2 regions of the Pseudomonas sp. GW822-FHT03F04 genome follow, and region 1 is predicted to be linked to the other one. Evidence: predicted binding sites of a transcription regulator. Region 1 holds the regulator's gene; the other holds the start of a gene.
The links. The regulator FliA, encoded in region 1, starts transcription of late flagellar genes. The targets are predictions, from matches to a motif close to CTAAAGTTTNNNNNNNNNNNGCCGNTAA.

Region 1 (8,721 bases):
GCGGCCGTCACCGGTAATGGTGGCGCCGGACATGCCCGGGGTTCCCTGCAGCATTTTGCCCAATGGCTTGATGACCACTTCTTCCTGGCCGACCAGTTGATCGACGACGAAGCCGATCCGCTGAGTGCCCACCGAAAGGATCACCACATGGCCTTCACGCTGCTCTTCGTGAGCCGCGGAGCTGACCAGCCAGCGCTTGAGGTAGAACAATGGCAGCGCCTTGTCCCGCACGATCACCACTTCCTGGCCATCCACCACGTTGGTGGTCGACAGGTCGAGGTGGAAGATTTCGTTGACGTTCACCAGCGGGAACGCGAACGCCTGGTTGCCGAGCATCACCATCAGGGTCGGCATGATCGCGAGCGTCAGCGGCACCTTGATGACGATTTTCGAGCCGGCGCCCTTGGTCGAGTAGATGTTGATCGAACCGTTGAGCTGGGAAATCTTGGTCTTCACCACGTCCATGCCGACACCACGGCCGGACACGTCGGAGATCTCGGTCTTGGTCGAGAAACCCGGGGCGAAAATCAGGTTGTAGCACTCGGTGTCGCTCAGGCGATCGGCGGCATCCTTGTCCATCACACCGCGTTTCACGGCGATGGCACGCAGGACGTTCGGGTCCATGCCTTTGCCGTCATCGGAAATCGACAGCAGGATATGGTCGCCTTCCTGCTCGGCCGCCAGGATGACCTTGCCGCCACGGGCCTTGCCCGAGGCTTCGCGCTCTTCCGGCGACTCGATACCGTGGTCGACCGCGTTGCGCACCAAGTGGACCAGCGGGTCGGCCAGAGCCTCGACGAGGTTCTTGTCGAGGTCGGTCTCTTCGCCCACCAGTTCCAGGTTGATCTCTTTCTTGAGCTGACGCGCCAGATCGCGAACCAGACGCGGGAAGCGGCCGAAGACTTTCTTGATCGGCTGCATCCGGGTCTTCATTACCGCGGTCTGCAAGTCGGCGGTAACCACGTCGAGGTTCGACACGGCCTTCTGCATCGATTCGTCGCCGCTGTTCAGGCCCAGGCGCACCAGACGGTTACGCACCAGTACCAGCTCGCCGACCATGTTCATGATTTCGTCGAGACGCGCGGTGTCTACACGAACGGTGGTTTCGGCTTCGCTCGCCGGTTTTTCCGGTGGCGGAGTCGCCGGTGCACGGGCTGGAGCCGGTGCAGCAGCGGCGGCTGGCTTGGCCGGTTCGGCTTTAGGCTCAGGCGCTTTTGCAGCAGGTTTTGCCGCAGCGGCCGGGGCCTTGGCGGCAGGCGCTGCAACAGCAGAAGCATTGCCGGCCGTCACGACGGCACCGGTGGCGACGTCAGTGAACTTGCCTTTGCCATGCAGATCGTCGAGCAGCGATTCGAACTCATGGTCGCTGATCAGATCGCTACCGGCCGCAGCCGCTGCCGGAGCAGCAGATGCAGGCACCGACGCAATCGCCGATTCCAGCGCATCGACGGCAAAGTTGCCCTTGCCGTGCAACTGATCGAGCAAGGCTTCGAATTCGTCGTCGGTGATGTCGGAGCTGTCGCCCGCCGCCGGAGCAGCAGGTGCAGCGGCTGTCGGTGCCACGGCGTCGGCCGCGAACTGGCCCTTGCCGTGCAACTGGTCGAGCAGCGACTCGAATTCGGCGTCGGTGATTTCATCGCTGGCTGCTTCATCGGAAGCAGGCGCAGCGGCAGCCGCCGGTGCTTCGGCTTCGGCCTTGACGGCGTTCAGCGAGTCCAGCAACTGTTCAAATTCGTTATCGGTGATATCGCCCGAATCGCCTTCGACGACCAGTTCTTCGATCATCTCGGCAACAGGCGAAGCCGGGGCTTCATCCGCCGATTGCGGTTCAGCCAGACGCGCCAGGGCGGCCAGCAGTTCCGGGGTTGCGGCAGTAATCGGGCTGCGATCGCGGACTTCGCTGAACATGCTGTTCACCGCGTCCAGCGCTTCGAGCACCACGTCCATCAGTTCTGCATCTACGCGACGTTCACCCTTGCGCAGGATGTCGAACACGTTTTCGGCGATGTGACAGCACTCCACCAGCTCATTGAGCTGAAGGAAGCCGGCGCCCCCTTTTACAGTGTGGAAACCGCGAAAAATTGCGTTGAGCAGATCTGCGTCATCCGGGCGGCTTTCCAGCTCGACCAGTTGTTCGGACAGTTGCTCAAGAATCTCGCCGGCCTCAACCAGGAAATCCTGAAGGATCTCTTCATCGGCGCCGAAGCTCATTAATGGGGTGCTCCTACAGGTCTAAAAACCCAGAAAACTAAAATCCAAGGCTGGATAGCAAATCGTCCACATCGTCCTGACCGGACACAACGTCTTCTCGTTTATCGGCATGAATCTGCGGACCTTCACCCTGCGAGAGATGTTTTTGTGGATCTTTTTCAGCGAGCATTGCCGCACGGTCATGTTCGATGCCCGCAAAGCGGTCCACCTGACTGGCCATGAGCACGAGTTTGAGCAGATTGCTTTCGACTTCGGTGACCAATTGGGTCACGCGCTTGATCACCTGACCTGTGAGGTCCTGGTAATCCTGGGCCAGCAGAATGTCGTTGAGGTTGCTCGACACCGCGCGGTTGTCCGCGCTGCTGCGTGCCAGAAAACCGTCGACCCGACGCGCCAGTTCGCGGAACTCTTCAGCCCCGACTTCACGGCGCATGAAACGTCCCCAGTCGGCACTCAATGCCTGGGCTTCGTCAGCCAGGCCATTGACCACCGGCGTGGCGCTTTCGACCAGGTCCATGGTGCGGTTGGCCGCAGCTTCAGTCAGCTTGACCACATAGCCCAGACGCTCGGTCGCATCAGTGATCTGCGACACTTCCTCGGCCTGCGGCATATGCGGGTCGATCTGGAAGTTGACGATTGCACTGTGCAGTTCGCGCGTGAGCTTGCCCACTTCCTGGTACAGGCCACGGTCACGGGTCTGATTGAGCTCATGGATCAGTTGCACAGCGTCGCCGAACCTGCCTTTTTCAAGGCTTTCGACCAGTTCGACCGCGTGTTTTTTCAGAGTCGACTCGAAGTCGCCCTGTGAAGATTCGTTATGCTCCATAGCTCCCCCGCGCGTCATCAGCCGATGCGTTCGAAAATCTTCTCGATTTTTTCTTTCAGCGCCTGAGCCGTGAAAGGTTTGACCACGTAGCCGTTAACGCCGGCCTGGGCCGCTTCGATGATCTGCTCGCGCTTGGCTTCAGCAGTCACCATCAGCACTGGCAGGTGCTTGAGTTTTTCATCGGCGCGCACGTGACGCAGCAGGTCGATACCGGTCATGCCAGGCATGTTCCAGTCGGTCACCAGAAAGTCGATGCTGCCGCTGTTGAGCACCGGAATGGCAGTGGTGCCATCGTCGGCTTCAACGGTGTTGGTGAACCCAAGGTCACGCAACAGGTTCTTGATGATCCGCCGCATCGTTGAGAAGTCATCAACGATGAGGATTTTCATGTCTTTGTTCAATTCGACCTCCAAGCAGTCTTAAACGCGCCCAGCACCTGGACGCGCCATTTCAATCAATCCGGCAAAGCACTCGATGACTGTCTGGAGCACAACAGAGCAAGACCGGTGCCGTTCACCACCGCACCAGCCTCGTTCGCAGCGTCCCCACACTGCCTTCAGCGCGCTCGCCACTCCCCCAAACGCCCCCGCAAGCGGGCCGCGCACTGGCTGTGTAACTGGCTGACCCGCGATTCACTGACGCCAAGGACTTCACCGATTTCCTTGAGGTTCAGCTCTTCGTCGTAGTACAGCGCCAACACCAGTCGCTCACGCTCCGGCAAATTGGCAATCGCGTCCGCCAACGCAGCCTGGAAGCGCTCATCTTCCAGATCGCGCGACGGCTCAAGATGAGCACTTGCGCCATCCTCGTGCAGCCCTTCGTGTTCGCCGTCCTGCAACAGGTCGTCGAAACTGAACAGTCGGCTGCCCAAGGTGTCGTTCAAAATCCCGTAGTAATCGTCGAGACTCAATTGGAGTTCGGCCGCAACCTCGTGATCTTTAGCGTCACGGCCGGTTTTAGCTTCAATCGAGCGAATCGCGTCGCTGACCATACGGGTGTTGCGGTGAACCGAGCGCGGTGCCCAGTCCCCCTTGCGTACTTCATCGAGCATCGCGCCGCGGATCCGGATGCCCGCGTACGTTTCGAAACTGGCGCCTTTGCTGGCGTCGTATTTGGTCGAGACTTCGAGCAGGCCGATCATTCCGGCCTGGATCAGGTCTTCGACCTGCACACTGGCCGGCAATCGCGCCAGCAAGTGGTAAGCAATGCGTTTGACCAGTGGCGCGTAACGCTCGATCAGCTCGTACTGCGCGTCACGTGCCGACTTCTTGTAGAAATTCATACCGCTGGCGGTCATAGCACAGGTCCTGCCGTTTGCTGCACGAGGCGCTCGACGAAAAATTCGAGGTGGCCGCGCGGATTGGCGGGCAGCGGCCAGGTGTCGACCTTTTGCGCGATCGCCTTGAACGCCAGTGCGCACTTGGAACGCGGGAAGGCTTCATAGACCGCACGCTGCTTCTGCACCGCCTTGCGCACGCTTTCGTCGTAAGGCACCGCACCGACGTATTGTAGGGCGACGTCGAGGAAGCGATCCGTGACCTTGGTCAACTTGGCGAACAGATTGCGACCTTCCTGCGGGCTCTGGGCCATGTTGGCCAGGACGCGGAAGCGGTTCATGCCGTAATCGCGGTTCAGCAGTTTGATCAGGGCGTAGGCGTCGGTGATTGAGGTCGGCTCGTCGCAGACCACCAGCAACACTTCTTGCGCAGCGCGAACGAAACTGACTACCGAGTCACCAATACCCGCAGCGGTGTCGATCACCAGTACGTCGAGATTGTCGCCGATGTCGCTGAACGCCTGAATCAGACCGGCATGCTGGGCCGGGCTCAGGTGAACCATGCTCTGCGTGCCGGAAGCGGCCGGCACGATGCGGATCCCGCCGGGGCCTTGCAACAGCACGTCGCGCAGCTCGCAGCGGCCCTCGATCACATCGGCCAGGGTACGTTTGGGCGTGAGGCCCAGCAGAACGTCGACGTTCGCCAGACCCAGGTCGGCGTCCAGCAGCATGACCCGACGGCCAAGCTCTGCCAGCGCCAGGGACAAGTTCACTGACACGTTAGTCTTGCCGACGCCACCTTTGCCGCCGGTCACCGCGATCACCTGTACGGGATGCATGCTGCCCATGTTATTTCTTTACCTTGTCTTGCATAGACGGAGGCCACATTACTGGCTGCGCGTTCACAACCGGAACAATGCATGGCAGACCATCGATGTAGGTACAAAAACTGTTCATTACCTCAGCCAACCTGCTTGGTGGGACTGTGGTAGATATCAGCGAACATGTCAGCCATGGCTTCTTCGCTGGGTTCTTCCTGCATTTGCACACTGACGGCGCGGCTGACCAATTGATGACGGCGCGGCAGATGCAGATCATCCGGAATCCGTGGGCCGTCGGTCAGGTAGGCGACCGGCAGTTCATGACTGATCGCCAGGCTCAGCACTTCGCCAAGGCTGGCCGTCTCATCCAGTTTAGTCAGGATGCACCCGGCGAGCCCGCAACGCTTGTAACTGTGATAAGCGGCGGTTAGAACCTGTTTCTGGCTGGTGGTTGCCAGAACCAGATAATTTTTTGACCGAATGCCACGACCGGCCAGGCTTTCCAGCTGCATGCGCAGTGCCGGATCGCTGGCCTGCAGGCCGGCGGTATCGATCAGCACCACGCGTTTGCGCAGCAGTGGATCCAGCGCCTGCACCAGGGACTGGCCCGGGTCGACGTGGGTCACCGACACATTGAGGATCCGGCCCAGGGTTTTCAACTGTTCCTGAGCACCGATGCGGAAGCTGTCCATGCTCACCAGCGCAATGTTCTGCGCGCCGTACTTGAGCACGTAACGGGCGGCCAGCTTGGCCAGGGTGGTGGTCTTGCCCATGCCGGCAGGACCGACCATGGCAATGATCCCGCCCTCTTCCAGCGGCTCGACTTCCGGCGTGGCGATCATCCGCGCCAGGTGCGCCAGCAACATGCGCCAGGCCTGACGAGGTTCTTCGATATCGCTGGTCAGCGCCAGCAGGTCGCGGGACAACGGGCCGGACAAGCCGATGCGTTGCAGACGACGATAAAGGTTCGCCTGAGCCGGACGGCTGCCTTGCAGCTGATTCCAGGCCAGAGTGCCGAGCTGCACTTCCATCAGCTCGCGCAGGCTGTTGAGTTCGAAACGCATCGAATCCAGCGCACGCGGATCAACGCCAGCGGCAGCCGGTGCAGGCGCAGGTGCCGGACGCGCCGGAGCAGCGTAAGTCGGTTCTGTCAGAGGCTCGGCAGCCGTCAGCGGCAGGCCGGCGGTCAATGGCAGACCGGAGAACAACTGGCGATTGGTGTTGCCGTCGGCTTCACCACGCATGCTCAGTTCGGCCTGGGCGGTGACGATGCGCGACTGGGTCTTGCGCAGCTCGTCTTCGAGTTCCATGTTCGGAACCCGCGGCGCCAGCGCCGACAGTTTGTAATCCAGCGCCGCCGTCAGCTCGACGCCGCCGGCAATGCGGCGGTTGCCAATGATGGCGGCATCAGCGCCCAGCTCATCACGAACCAGCTTCATGGCCTGACGCATATCGGCGGCGAAAAAACGCTTAACTTGCATAAACCACTACCTCAGCCGTTGGGCCCTACTGTCGCAACGATGGTCACTTGCTTGTTGTCCGGAATTTCCTGGTAGGCCAGCACATGCAGTCCAGGGACTGCCAGGCGGCCAAAGCGCGAGAGCATCGCGCGAACCGGGCCTGCTACCAACAGGATCACCGGCTGACCTTGCATTTCCTGACGCTGCGCCGCTTCGATGAGCGAACGCTGCAGCTTCTCGGCCATGCTTGGCTCCAGCAGAACGCCCTCTTCCGAGCCTTGTCCTGCCTTCTGCAGACTATTGAGCAATATTTGTTCCAACCTTGGCTCCAGCGTGATAACTGGCAGCTCCGACTCAGTCCCTACAATGCTTTGGACGATGGCGCGAGAAACGCCGACCCGCACAGCGGCCACCAAAGCGGCGGTATCTTGACTCTTGGCGGCATTGTTGGCGATGGCTTCGGCAATGCTGCGGATGTCGCGCACCGGCACGTGTTCGGCCAGCAGTGCTTGCAGCACCTTGAGCAGTTGCGACAGCGACACCACACCCGGCACCAGCTCTTCCGCCAGTTTTGGCGAGCTCTTGGCCAGCAATTGCATGAGTTGCTGCACTTCTTCGTGGCCGATCAGCTCACTGGAGTGCTTGTACAGAATCTGGTTCAAGTGCGTGGCGACCACGGTACTGGCGTCCACCACGGTGTAACCGAGCGATTGTGCCTGAGCACGCTGGCTGACTTCGATCCACACCGCCTCCAGGCCGAAAGCCGGATCTTTGGCGGTAATACCATTGAGCGTGCCGTAGACCTGCCCCGGGTTGATCGCCAGTTCGCGATCCGGGTAGATCTCGGCTTCGGCCAGGATCACGCCCATCAGGGTCAGGCGATAGGCGCTCGGCGCCAGATCGAGGTTGTCGCGGATGTGCACGGTCGGCATCAGGAAGCCCAGATCCTGCGAGAGCTTCTTGCGCACGCCCTTGATCCGCGCCAGCAATTGCCCGCCCTGGTTGCGGTCCACCAGCGGAATCAGGCGATAACCGACTTCCAGGCCGATCATGTCGATTGGCGTCACGTCGTCCCAGCCCAGCTCCTTGGTTTCCATGGCGCGGGCCGGCGACGGCAGCAGCTCCTGCTGACGCTGAACCTCTTGCAGCGCCTGCACCTTGGCGACGTTCTGCTTCTTCCAGAACAGGTACGCGCCACCGGCAGCCAGTGCCGCCATGCTCAGGAAGGAGAAGTGCGGCATGCCCGGCACCAGGCCCATGACTGCCATCAGGCCGGCCGCCACCGCCAGCGCTTTCGGCGAGGCGAACATCTGGCGATTGATCTGCTTGCCCATGTCTTCCGAACCGGAAGCACGGGTCACCATGATCGCTGCCGCTGTAGATAACAACAGTGATGGCAATTGCGCCACTAAACCGTCACCGATGGTCAGCAGGGCGTAAACCTTGCCGGCGTCAGCGAAGGTCATGTTGTGCTGGAAGATACCGACGGCCATGCCGCCGATCAGGTTGATGAACAGAATCAGCAGGCCGGCGATGGCGTCACCGCGAACGAACTTGCTGGCACCGTCCATAGAACCGTAGAACTCAGCCTCTTGGGCGACTTCGGAACGGCGGGCCTTGGCCTGGTTCTGGTCGATCAGACCGGCGTTGAGGTCGGCGTCGATTGCCATTTGTTTGCCGGGCATCGCGTCGAGGGTGAAACGCGCGCTCACCTCGGAAATCCGCCCGGCACCCTTGGTGACCACGACGAAGTTGATGATCATCAAGATCGCGAAGACCACGATACCGACCACGTAGTTACCGCCGATCACCACCTCACCGAAGGCCTGGATCACCTTACCGGCAGCGGCGTGGCCGTCCTGACCGTGGAGCATCACCACCCGCGTCGACGCCACGTTCAGCGCCAGCCGCAACAGCGTCGCCACCAGCAGGATCGTCGGGAACACCGCGAAATCCAGCGGCCGCAACGCGTACACGCAGACCAGCAGCACGACGATCGACAGGGCAATGTTGAAGGTGAAGAAGACGTCGAGCAGGAACGGCGGCACCGGCAACATCATCATCGCCAGCATGACCAGCAGCAACAGCGGCACACCTAGATTGCCCCGACTGAGATCGGCAATGTTC
Region 2 (6,605 bases), on a different contig from region 1:
ACGGCATGGAGCAATTGCAGAAGCAGCTCGACGGGCGCATCAGCGTATTCGTCGGTCAGTCCGGTGTCGGCAAGTCATCCTTGGTCAACAGCCTGCTGCCCGAGGTGGAAACCCGCGTCGGCCCGCTGTCCGAACTGTCCGGCCAGGGCACCCACACCACGACCACCGCGCGCCTGTTCCACTTCCCTGGTGGCGGTGAGCTGATCGACTCCCCGGGTATCCGCGAATTCGGCCTGGGCCACGTCAGCCGAGCCGACGTCGAGGCTGGCTTCATCGAGTTCGACGACCTGCTCGGCACCTGCCGCTTCCGCGACTGCAAGCACGACCGCGAGCCAGGATGCGCCCTGCTCAAGGCCCTGGAAGATGGCCGCGTGCAACAGCAGCGAATGAACAGCTACCGCTCGATCATCGCCAGCCTGCCGGAAAACGGTTACTAAACTACTGAGTAGCCAGACACAAAAAAGCCGCGATCATCTCGCGGCTTTTTTGTGGGTCACTGTTTCGGCGCGGGAGCCGGTGCAGTGGCGGGTGCAGCGGGCGCCGGGGCGGGTGCCGCGCTGCCCGGCGCGGCTGGTTTCGGCGCCGCGTCGTCAAACAGGTTCAACCGTTCACGCAGCTCGTGCGCCGGCACTGGCTGCTGATCCGCCGGCAAGGCGTTCGGGTCGACCGGTGTGGCCGGGGCCGCACCGTTCTGACCTTGATCTGCCGGTTTCGACGGTTCGGTACCTTGCGAACCTTCGATGGCCGCCTGGGCCTTCTTGGTCAGCACCACGATGTCGATGCGACGGTTGACCGGGTTGAACGGGTTCTCCTTGTCGAACAGTGCCGACGAGGCGTAACCCACGACCCGCGCCACTTGCCCGTCCGGATAACTACCCGCCACCAGCGCACGCCGGGCGGCGTTGGCACGGTTGGCCGAGAGCTCCCAGTTACCGAAGTCACCGGTGCCGGTGTACGGCTTGGCGTCGGTGTGGCCGCTGATGCTGATCTTGTTCGGCACCGCTTTGATGGTGTCGGCCATGGCCAGCAGGATGTCTTCGAAGTACGGCTTCAGGCGTGCAGAACCGGAGTCGAACATCGGACGGTTCTCGGCGTCCATGATCTGGATGCGCAAGCCGTTCGGCGTGATCTCGAACAGGATCTGATCCTTGAACTTCTGCAGCTGCGGATTCTCGTCGACCTTGTTCTGCAGTTCTTGCAGCAACAGTTCCAGACGTTCCTTCTCGACCTGCTCGGCCATGCCTTCAACCTGCTCGGTGTCGACCGTGACCTTGTCCGGTTGCGGCTGCGACTTCACTTCAGGGTTGAGGGTGTTTTCCGGCGCCAGGGTCGGCGTACCGCCCAGGTCGATGATGTACGGCGTGCCGCTCTCGGAGAAACCGACCGGGTCCTTGAAGTAACCGGCGATGGCGATCTTCTGTTCCGGGGTCGCGGTGGACAGCAGCCACAACACCAGGAAGAACGCCATCATCGCCGTCGCGAAGTCGGCGAAGGCGATCTTCCACGCCCCGCCGTGATGCCCGCCGTCGATGCGCTTGACGCGCTTGATGATTATCGGCTGGTTATTTTCCATGACTTAACGACCGCGAACGGCTTGTTCCAGCTCGGCAAAGCTTGGACGGTGAGCCGGGTACAGAACCTTGCGACCGAACTCGACAGCCAGCGATGGCGGCATGCCGGACGCCGAAGCCACCAGCGAGGCCTTGATGGCTTCGTAGACGTTCAGCTCTTCCTTGGCATCGTGCGCCAGGGAGTGCGCCAGCGGGCCGAAGAAACCGTATGCCGCGAGAATACCGAAGAAGGTACCCACGAGTGCCGCACCCACGTGCAAACCGATGGACTTCTGATCGCCTTCACCCAACGAGGCCATGGTCACCACGATACCCAGTACCGCCGCGACGATACCGAAACCCGGCATGGCGTCGGCGATGCCGTTCACCGCGTGGGACGGATGCTCCAGGTCTTCCTTGAGGCTGTACAGTTCCATGTCGAACAAGCCTTCCAGCTCGTGCGGCGCCATGTTGCCGGACGACATGATGCGCAGGTAATCGCAGATGAACGCGGTCATGCGTTCGTCTTTCAATACCGCCGGGTACTTGGCGAAGATCGGGCTCGCAGCGGCATCTTCGATGTCGCCCTCGATGGCCATCATGCCTTCACGGCGGCTCTTGTTGAGGATCTCGTAGATCAGGCCCAGCACTTCCAGATAGAACGTGTGGCTGAAACGCGAGCTGAACATGCTCAGGGATTTCTTGAGCACGTGCATCGTCATGTAACCGGGGTTGGCCTGGAGGAATGCTCCGAGTGCCGCACCACCGATGATCATCACCTCGAAAGGCTGGATCAGGGCGGCAATCTTGCCGTGGGAGAGCACGTATCCGCCGAGCACGCTCGCGAATACGACGATGATGCCGATAATTTTAGCCATAGGTAGAAAGTACTTATTTAAGTCGGGTTCAAGGTCATATTCGGAAGTTAAAAAATCTCTTCTTCTACTTATCGGCAAAACTGCGCCAGACTATAGCCAGTTCAGGCGAAAAGCCAATTTAGCCCATGCCGGGCGCGTCTACAGTCAGTGAAGATCTCGTCCAGACATGGCTAATGAAACGAACGTCCCACACGTAAAACCCACCACACTCGATGGCTGGGTGAAGCTGCTCGACGGCGTACGCCTGCCGGTGCCGCAAGAAGCCCACGATCGTGTCTGCCGCGCCATCCGCGATAATCGCAGCTCGCTGCGCGACATCGCCGACCTGATGCAGGACAGCCCGGCGCTGGCGCTGAGCATCATTCGCGAAGCCAACCGTCACACCCTGGGCAGCATGACCGCGCTGGCGGAAAACCTTGAGGTCGCGATCAATCGCCTTGGCCTCGCCCGCACCGAAGAACTGCTGGCTCGCCTGCCCGCCGAACCGCAGGCACAAATTCCCCAGGCCTTGCGCCAGATACAGATGATCAGCCAGCACGCCACGCAACAGGCCAACGGCTTTTTTGCCAGTCGCCTGGCGCGGCTGTGGCAGGACATTCATTGGGGCAGTCTGTTATTTCTGTCGCCGCTGTGGCCGCTGGCGCTGACCTTTCCCAAACTGCTCGAAGAGTGGGAAGTGCGGGTTATCCACAAGGGCGAATCGGCCCGCGACGTGGAAAAGCAATTGTTCGGTGTGCGTCTGCTGAAGATCGGTGAGGCGCTGGTCGAAGTCTGGCGATTGCCGATCTGGGTGCAGCAGGGTTATCGATTGCTGCTCACCGAGCAACGCGAACTGGTCAAGGTTTTGCGCATCGCCCGCGATGTCGATCACCCGCTACGCCAGCAGAATCGCCTCGATGACGACCCGACCCTGCGCCACTGGCTCAATCAGCCGGCCAACACCGTGCTGCTGGCCAACGGCCTGGCGCTGTCGGCGCAACAGGCCTGGGACAGTCCGCACAGCGAGCGCTGGCAATACCTGACCAGCCTCTATCTGCAAATCTCGATGGACGAGGTGCAACAACAGCTGCACCAGCAGGCCGCCAACAGCGCACGCCGACATTCGATGCCGGATCTGTGGCACCCGGCGGTTTCCCTGTTGTGGCCGTGGGGCACCCATCGCCTGCCTGCCGGAATGCTGCCGGCCGCCGCACCCAATGCCGACGACCTCGCCAAGTGGCGCCGGCAATGTGCCGAACTGCTGGCCGAGCCGAGCCGTTTCACCAATGCCATGCACTTGACCATTGCCGCTCGCGACGCGCTGGTGGCCAGCGGCATGCGCCGGGTGATGATCCTGATGGCCGACCGCACGCAGTCCAGTCTGCGTGTGCATCAGATTTCCGGTCTGCCGAAGGAAGCCGCTGCGCTCAACTTCGTCGTCAGTCAAAGCACCGTGTTGCAACGCTTGCTCGCGCAGCAGGCACAAGTGCGGATCACCCCGGACAACAACGCCCAGTTTTCCGCCCTGCTGCCGCCCTCGCTGCGCACGCTGTTCCGAGGCGAACACCTGTTCCTGCGCTCGCTGGTCCACAACGGCCGCGTCATCATGATCGTGGTGGCCGACCAAGGTGGCGGGCCGTTCGCCGACATCACCGTGCAAGCCTTCGGCAAAACCGCGCAGTGCATCGAGAAAGCCCTGCACAGCTTTAGCCAGCGCGGCCAATGACAGCTACAATCCTTCCCCTTTGTGCTCTGGAGACCTCACATGTCTGACTTCTCTGGCCTGGCGCTGGTGATCGAGCCGAGCGACCTGCTCCCTCGCCTCGAAGCCCGCAACCTGATTCTGGTGGATCTGACCAGTGCCGCCCGCTATGCCGAGGGTCACATTCCCGGCGCACGCTTCGTCGATCCGAAGCGCACCCAGCTGGGCCAGGCACCGGCTCCGGGCCTGTTGCCGACAAAAGAAAAACTCGAAGAGCTGTTCGGTGAACTGGGTCATCACAAGGACGCGGTCTACGTGGTCTATGACGACGAAGGCGGTGGCTGGGCCGGACGTTTCATCTGGCTGCTCGACGTGATCGGTCACGACAAGTACCACTACCTCGACGGCGGTCTGCCGGCGTGGCTGGCGGAAGGTTCGCCGATGTCGATCCAGATCCCGCCCGCCGTCGGCGGTCCGGTAGCCCTGACCCTGCACGACGAACCGACCGCCACCCGCGAATACCTGCAAAGCCGCCTCGGTGCCGCCGACCTGGCGATCTGGGATGCTCGCGGGCCACTTGAATACTCCGGCGAGAAAGTGCTGGCGGCCAAGGGTGGACACATCCCCGGCGCAGTCAACTTCGAATGGACGGCAGGCATGGATCAGGCGCGCCAGCTGCGCATCCGCACCGACATGCCGCAGATCCTCGAAAGCCTCGGGATCACGAAAGACAAAGAAATCATTACTCACTGCCAGACCCATCACCGGTCCGGTTTCACTTATCTGGTGGCCAAATCCCTCGGTTATCCGCGGGTCAAGGGCTACGCCGGTTCCTGGGGCGAATGGGGCAACCACCCCGACACCCCCGTCGAGCTTTAAGGATTTTTAAGGACAGTCATGAAAGAGCGTTTGTTTATCATCAGCCAATACCTGCTGCCTCACCACTTGCTGTCGCGCCTGGCCGGCTGCATTGCCGAGTGCCGCGTGCGCTGGTTCAAGAATGCCTTCACCACCTGGTTCGCCAAGCGTTATCAGGTGGACATGTCGCTGGCGCTGGTTGAGGACGTGACCGCTTACGAGCACTTCAACGCCTTCTTCACCCGTGCGCTGAAAGACGGCGCACGTCCTCTGGACGAGACACCGGGCGCGATCCTCAGCCCGGCCGACGGTGCGATCAGCCAGCTCGGCCCGATCGAACACGGTCGCATCTTCCAGGCCAAGGGCCACAGCTTCAGCGTGCTGGAGCTGCTGGGTGGCGACGCGGCCAACGCTGCGCCGTTCATGGGCGGCGAATTCGCTACCGTTTACCTGTCGCCGAAGGACTACCACCGCGTGCACATGCCGCTGGCCGGCACCCTGCGCGAAATGGTCTACATCCCGGGCCGGATCTTCTCGGTCAACAAGACCACCGCTGAAAACGTCCCTGAGCTGTTCGCCCGCAACGAGCGCGTAGCGTGCATCTTCGACACCGAGCGCGGGCCGATGGCCGTGGTGCTGGTGGGCGCGATGATCGTGGCGTCGATTGAAACCGTGTGGGCCGGCCTGGTGACTCCACCGAAGCGCGAACTGAAAACCTTCCGCTACGACGAAGCCGCCCGTGCACCGATTCATCTGGAAAAAGGTGCGGAACTGGGTCGCTTCAAGCTGGGTTCGACCGCGATCGTGCTGTTTGGCCCGGATCAGGTGAAATGGGTTGAAGAAATGAAAGCCGGCTCGCCGGTACAGATGGGCCAGGCCCTGGCATTGCCGAACGCCTGAACCTGTTGATCCGCCCTTTCGCACGTCTGCGAAGGGGCGGACACGACCTGGCTGGCGCCGTTACTCTATCTGCCCACGGAAGCCGATCGGCCCTTCGTTGGCGTAGGTATTGGTGCCGCTGAGGTTTTTCCCGCCGTCACTCGACGTGACACTCAACGCGATAACGTTCTGGTTATCCCGACCGCCGATCACCCATTTGCCACCTGGGTGCCACGGGGCATCGTTGCCACCCCACTGGTTCTCGACGTTGTACTGGTTCTGGCCAGTGCGCTGAGCCTTGAAGCCAATAGGGCCTTCGCCGGCGTAGGTCATGGTGCCGGTGAAGCTTTTGCCGCCGTCGCCGGACTTGATCTCGATCGCGACGACTTTCTGGTTGTCCCGCGCGCCCAGTACCCAGGTTCCACCCGGATGCCAGGGTGCCGAATTACCGCCCCATTGATTTGCCACTGCGTATTTAGACATGAACCTCATCTCCTTGAAGTTGTTCAGAGACCTGCCCGACGTGTGCGGCAAGCCGTGCAACCGTGCGTTTCCGATCGCACGCCAAAGAGCCTAGTAGCGCCTGCCGAAATGGCACCAAGCCAGCAGACCAACGGTAAAAAAGCCTGACAAACGTCTGCGAAACAGACCACAACTGCTAGAGTTTTTGGCATCGTCCTATTCGCCGCCGGAGCTGGTCACGGCATGAGTGAGCCTCGATCCCGACCACAACTGAGCGCCCCGACCCCGACTCAGTTG

Region 2: a site for FliA is predicted at 2,497-2,524, ahead of motA (flagellar motor stator protein MotA). Genes of this name have one in related genera too.

Annotation. Positions count from the first base shown of each region.
Region 1 is NZ_JBXANF010000004.1:537,122-545,842, reverse strand. Features, by position in the region: gene AC1RMX_RS12175 (chemotaxis protein CheA) at 1-2,211, opposite strand, end outside; gene AC1RMX_RS12170 (protein phosphatase CheZ) at 2,249-3,037, opposite strand; gene AC1RMX_RS12165 (chemotaxis response regulator CheY) at 3,055-3,426, opposite strand; gene fliA (RNA polymerase sigma factor FliA) at 3,594-4,334, opposite strand; gene fleN (flagellar synthesis regulator FleN) at 4,331-5,161, opposite strand; gene flhF (flagellar biosynthesis GTPase FlhF) at 5,275-6,615, opposite strand; gene flhA (flagellar biosynthesis protein FlhA) at 6,627-8,721, opposite strand, start outside.
Region 2 is NZ_JBXANF010000003.1:200,726-207,330, forward strand. Features, by position in the region: gene rsgA (small ribosomal subunit biogenesis GTPase RsgA) at 1-437, shown strand, start outside; gene motB (flagellar motor protein MotB) at 494-1,573, opposite strand; gene motA (flagellar motor stator protein MotA) at 1,577-2,428, opposite strand; gene AC1RMX_RS07600 (HDOD domain-containing protein) at 2,595-4,133, shown strand; gene AC1RMX_RS07605 (rhodanese-like domain-containing protein) at 4,173-4,988, shown strand; gene asd (archaetidylserine decarboxylase) at 5,007-5,867, shown strand; gene AC1RMX_RS07615 (lectin OAA family protein) at 5,928-6,329, opposite strand; gene AC1RMX_RS07620 (cyclic-di-GMP receptor FimW-related protein) at 6,552-6,605, shown strand, end outside.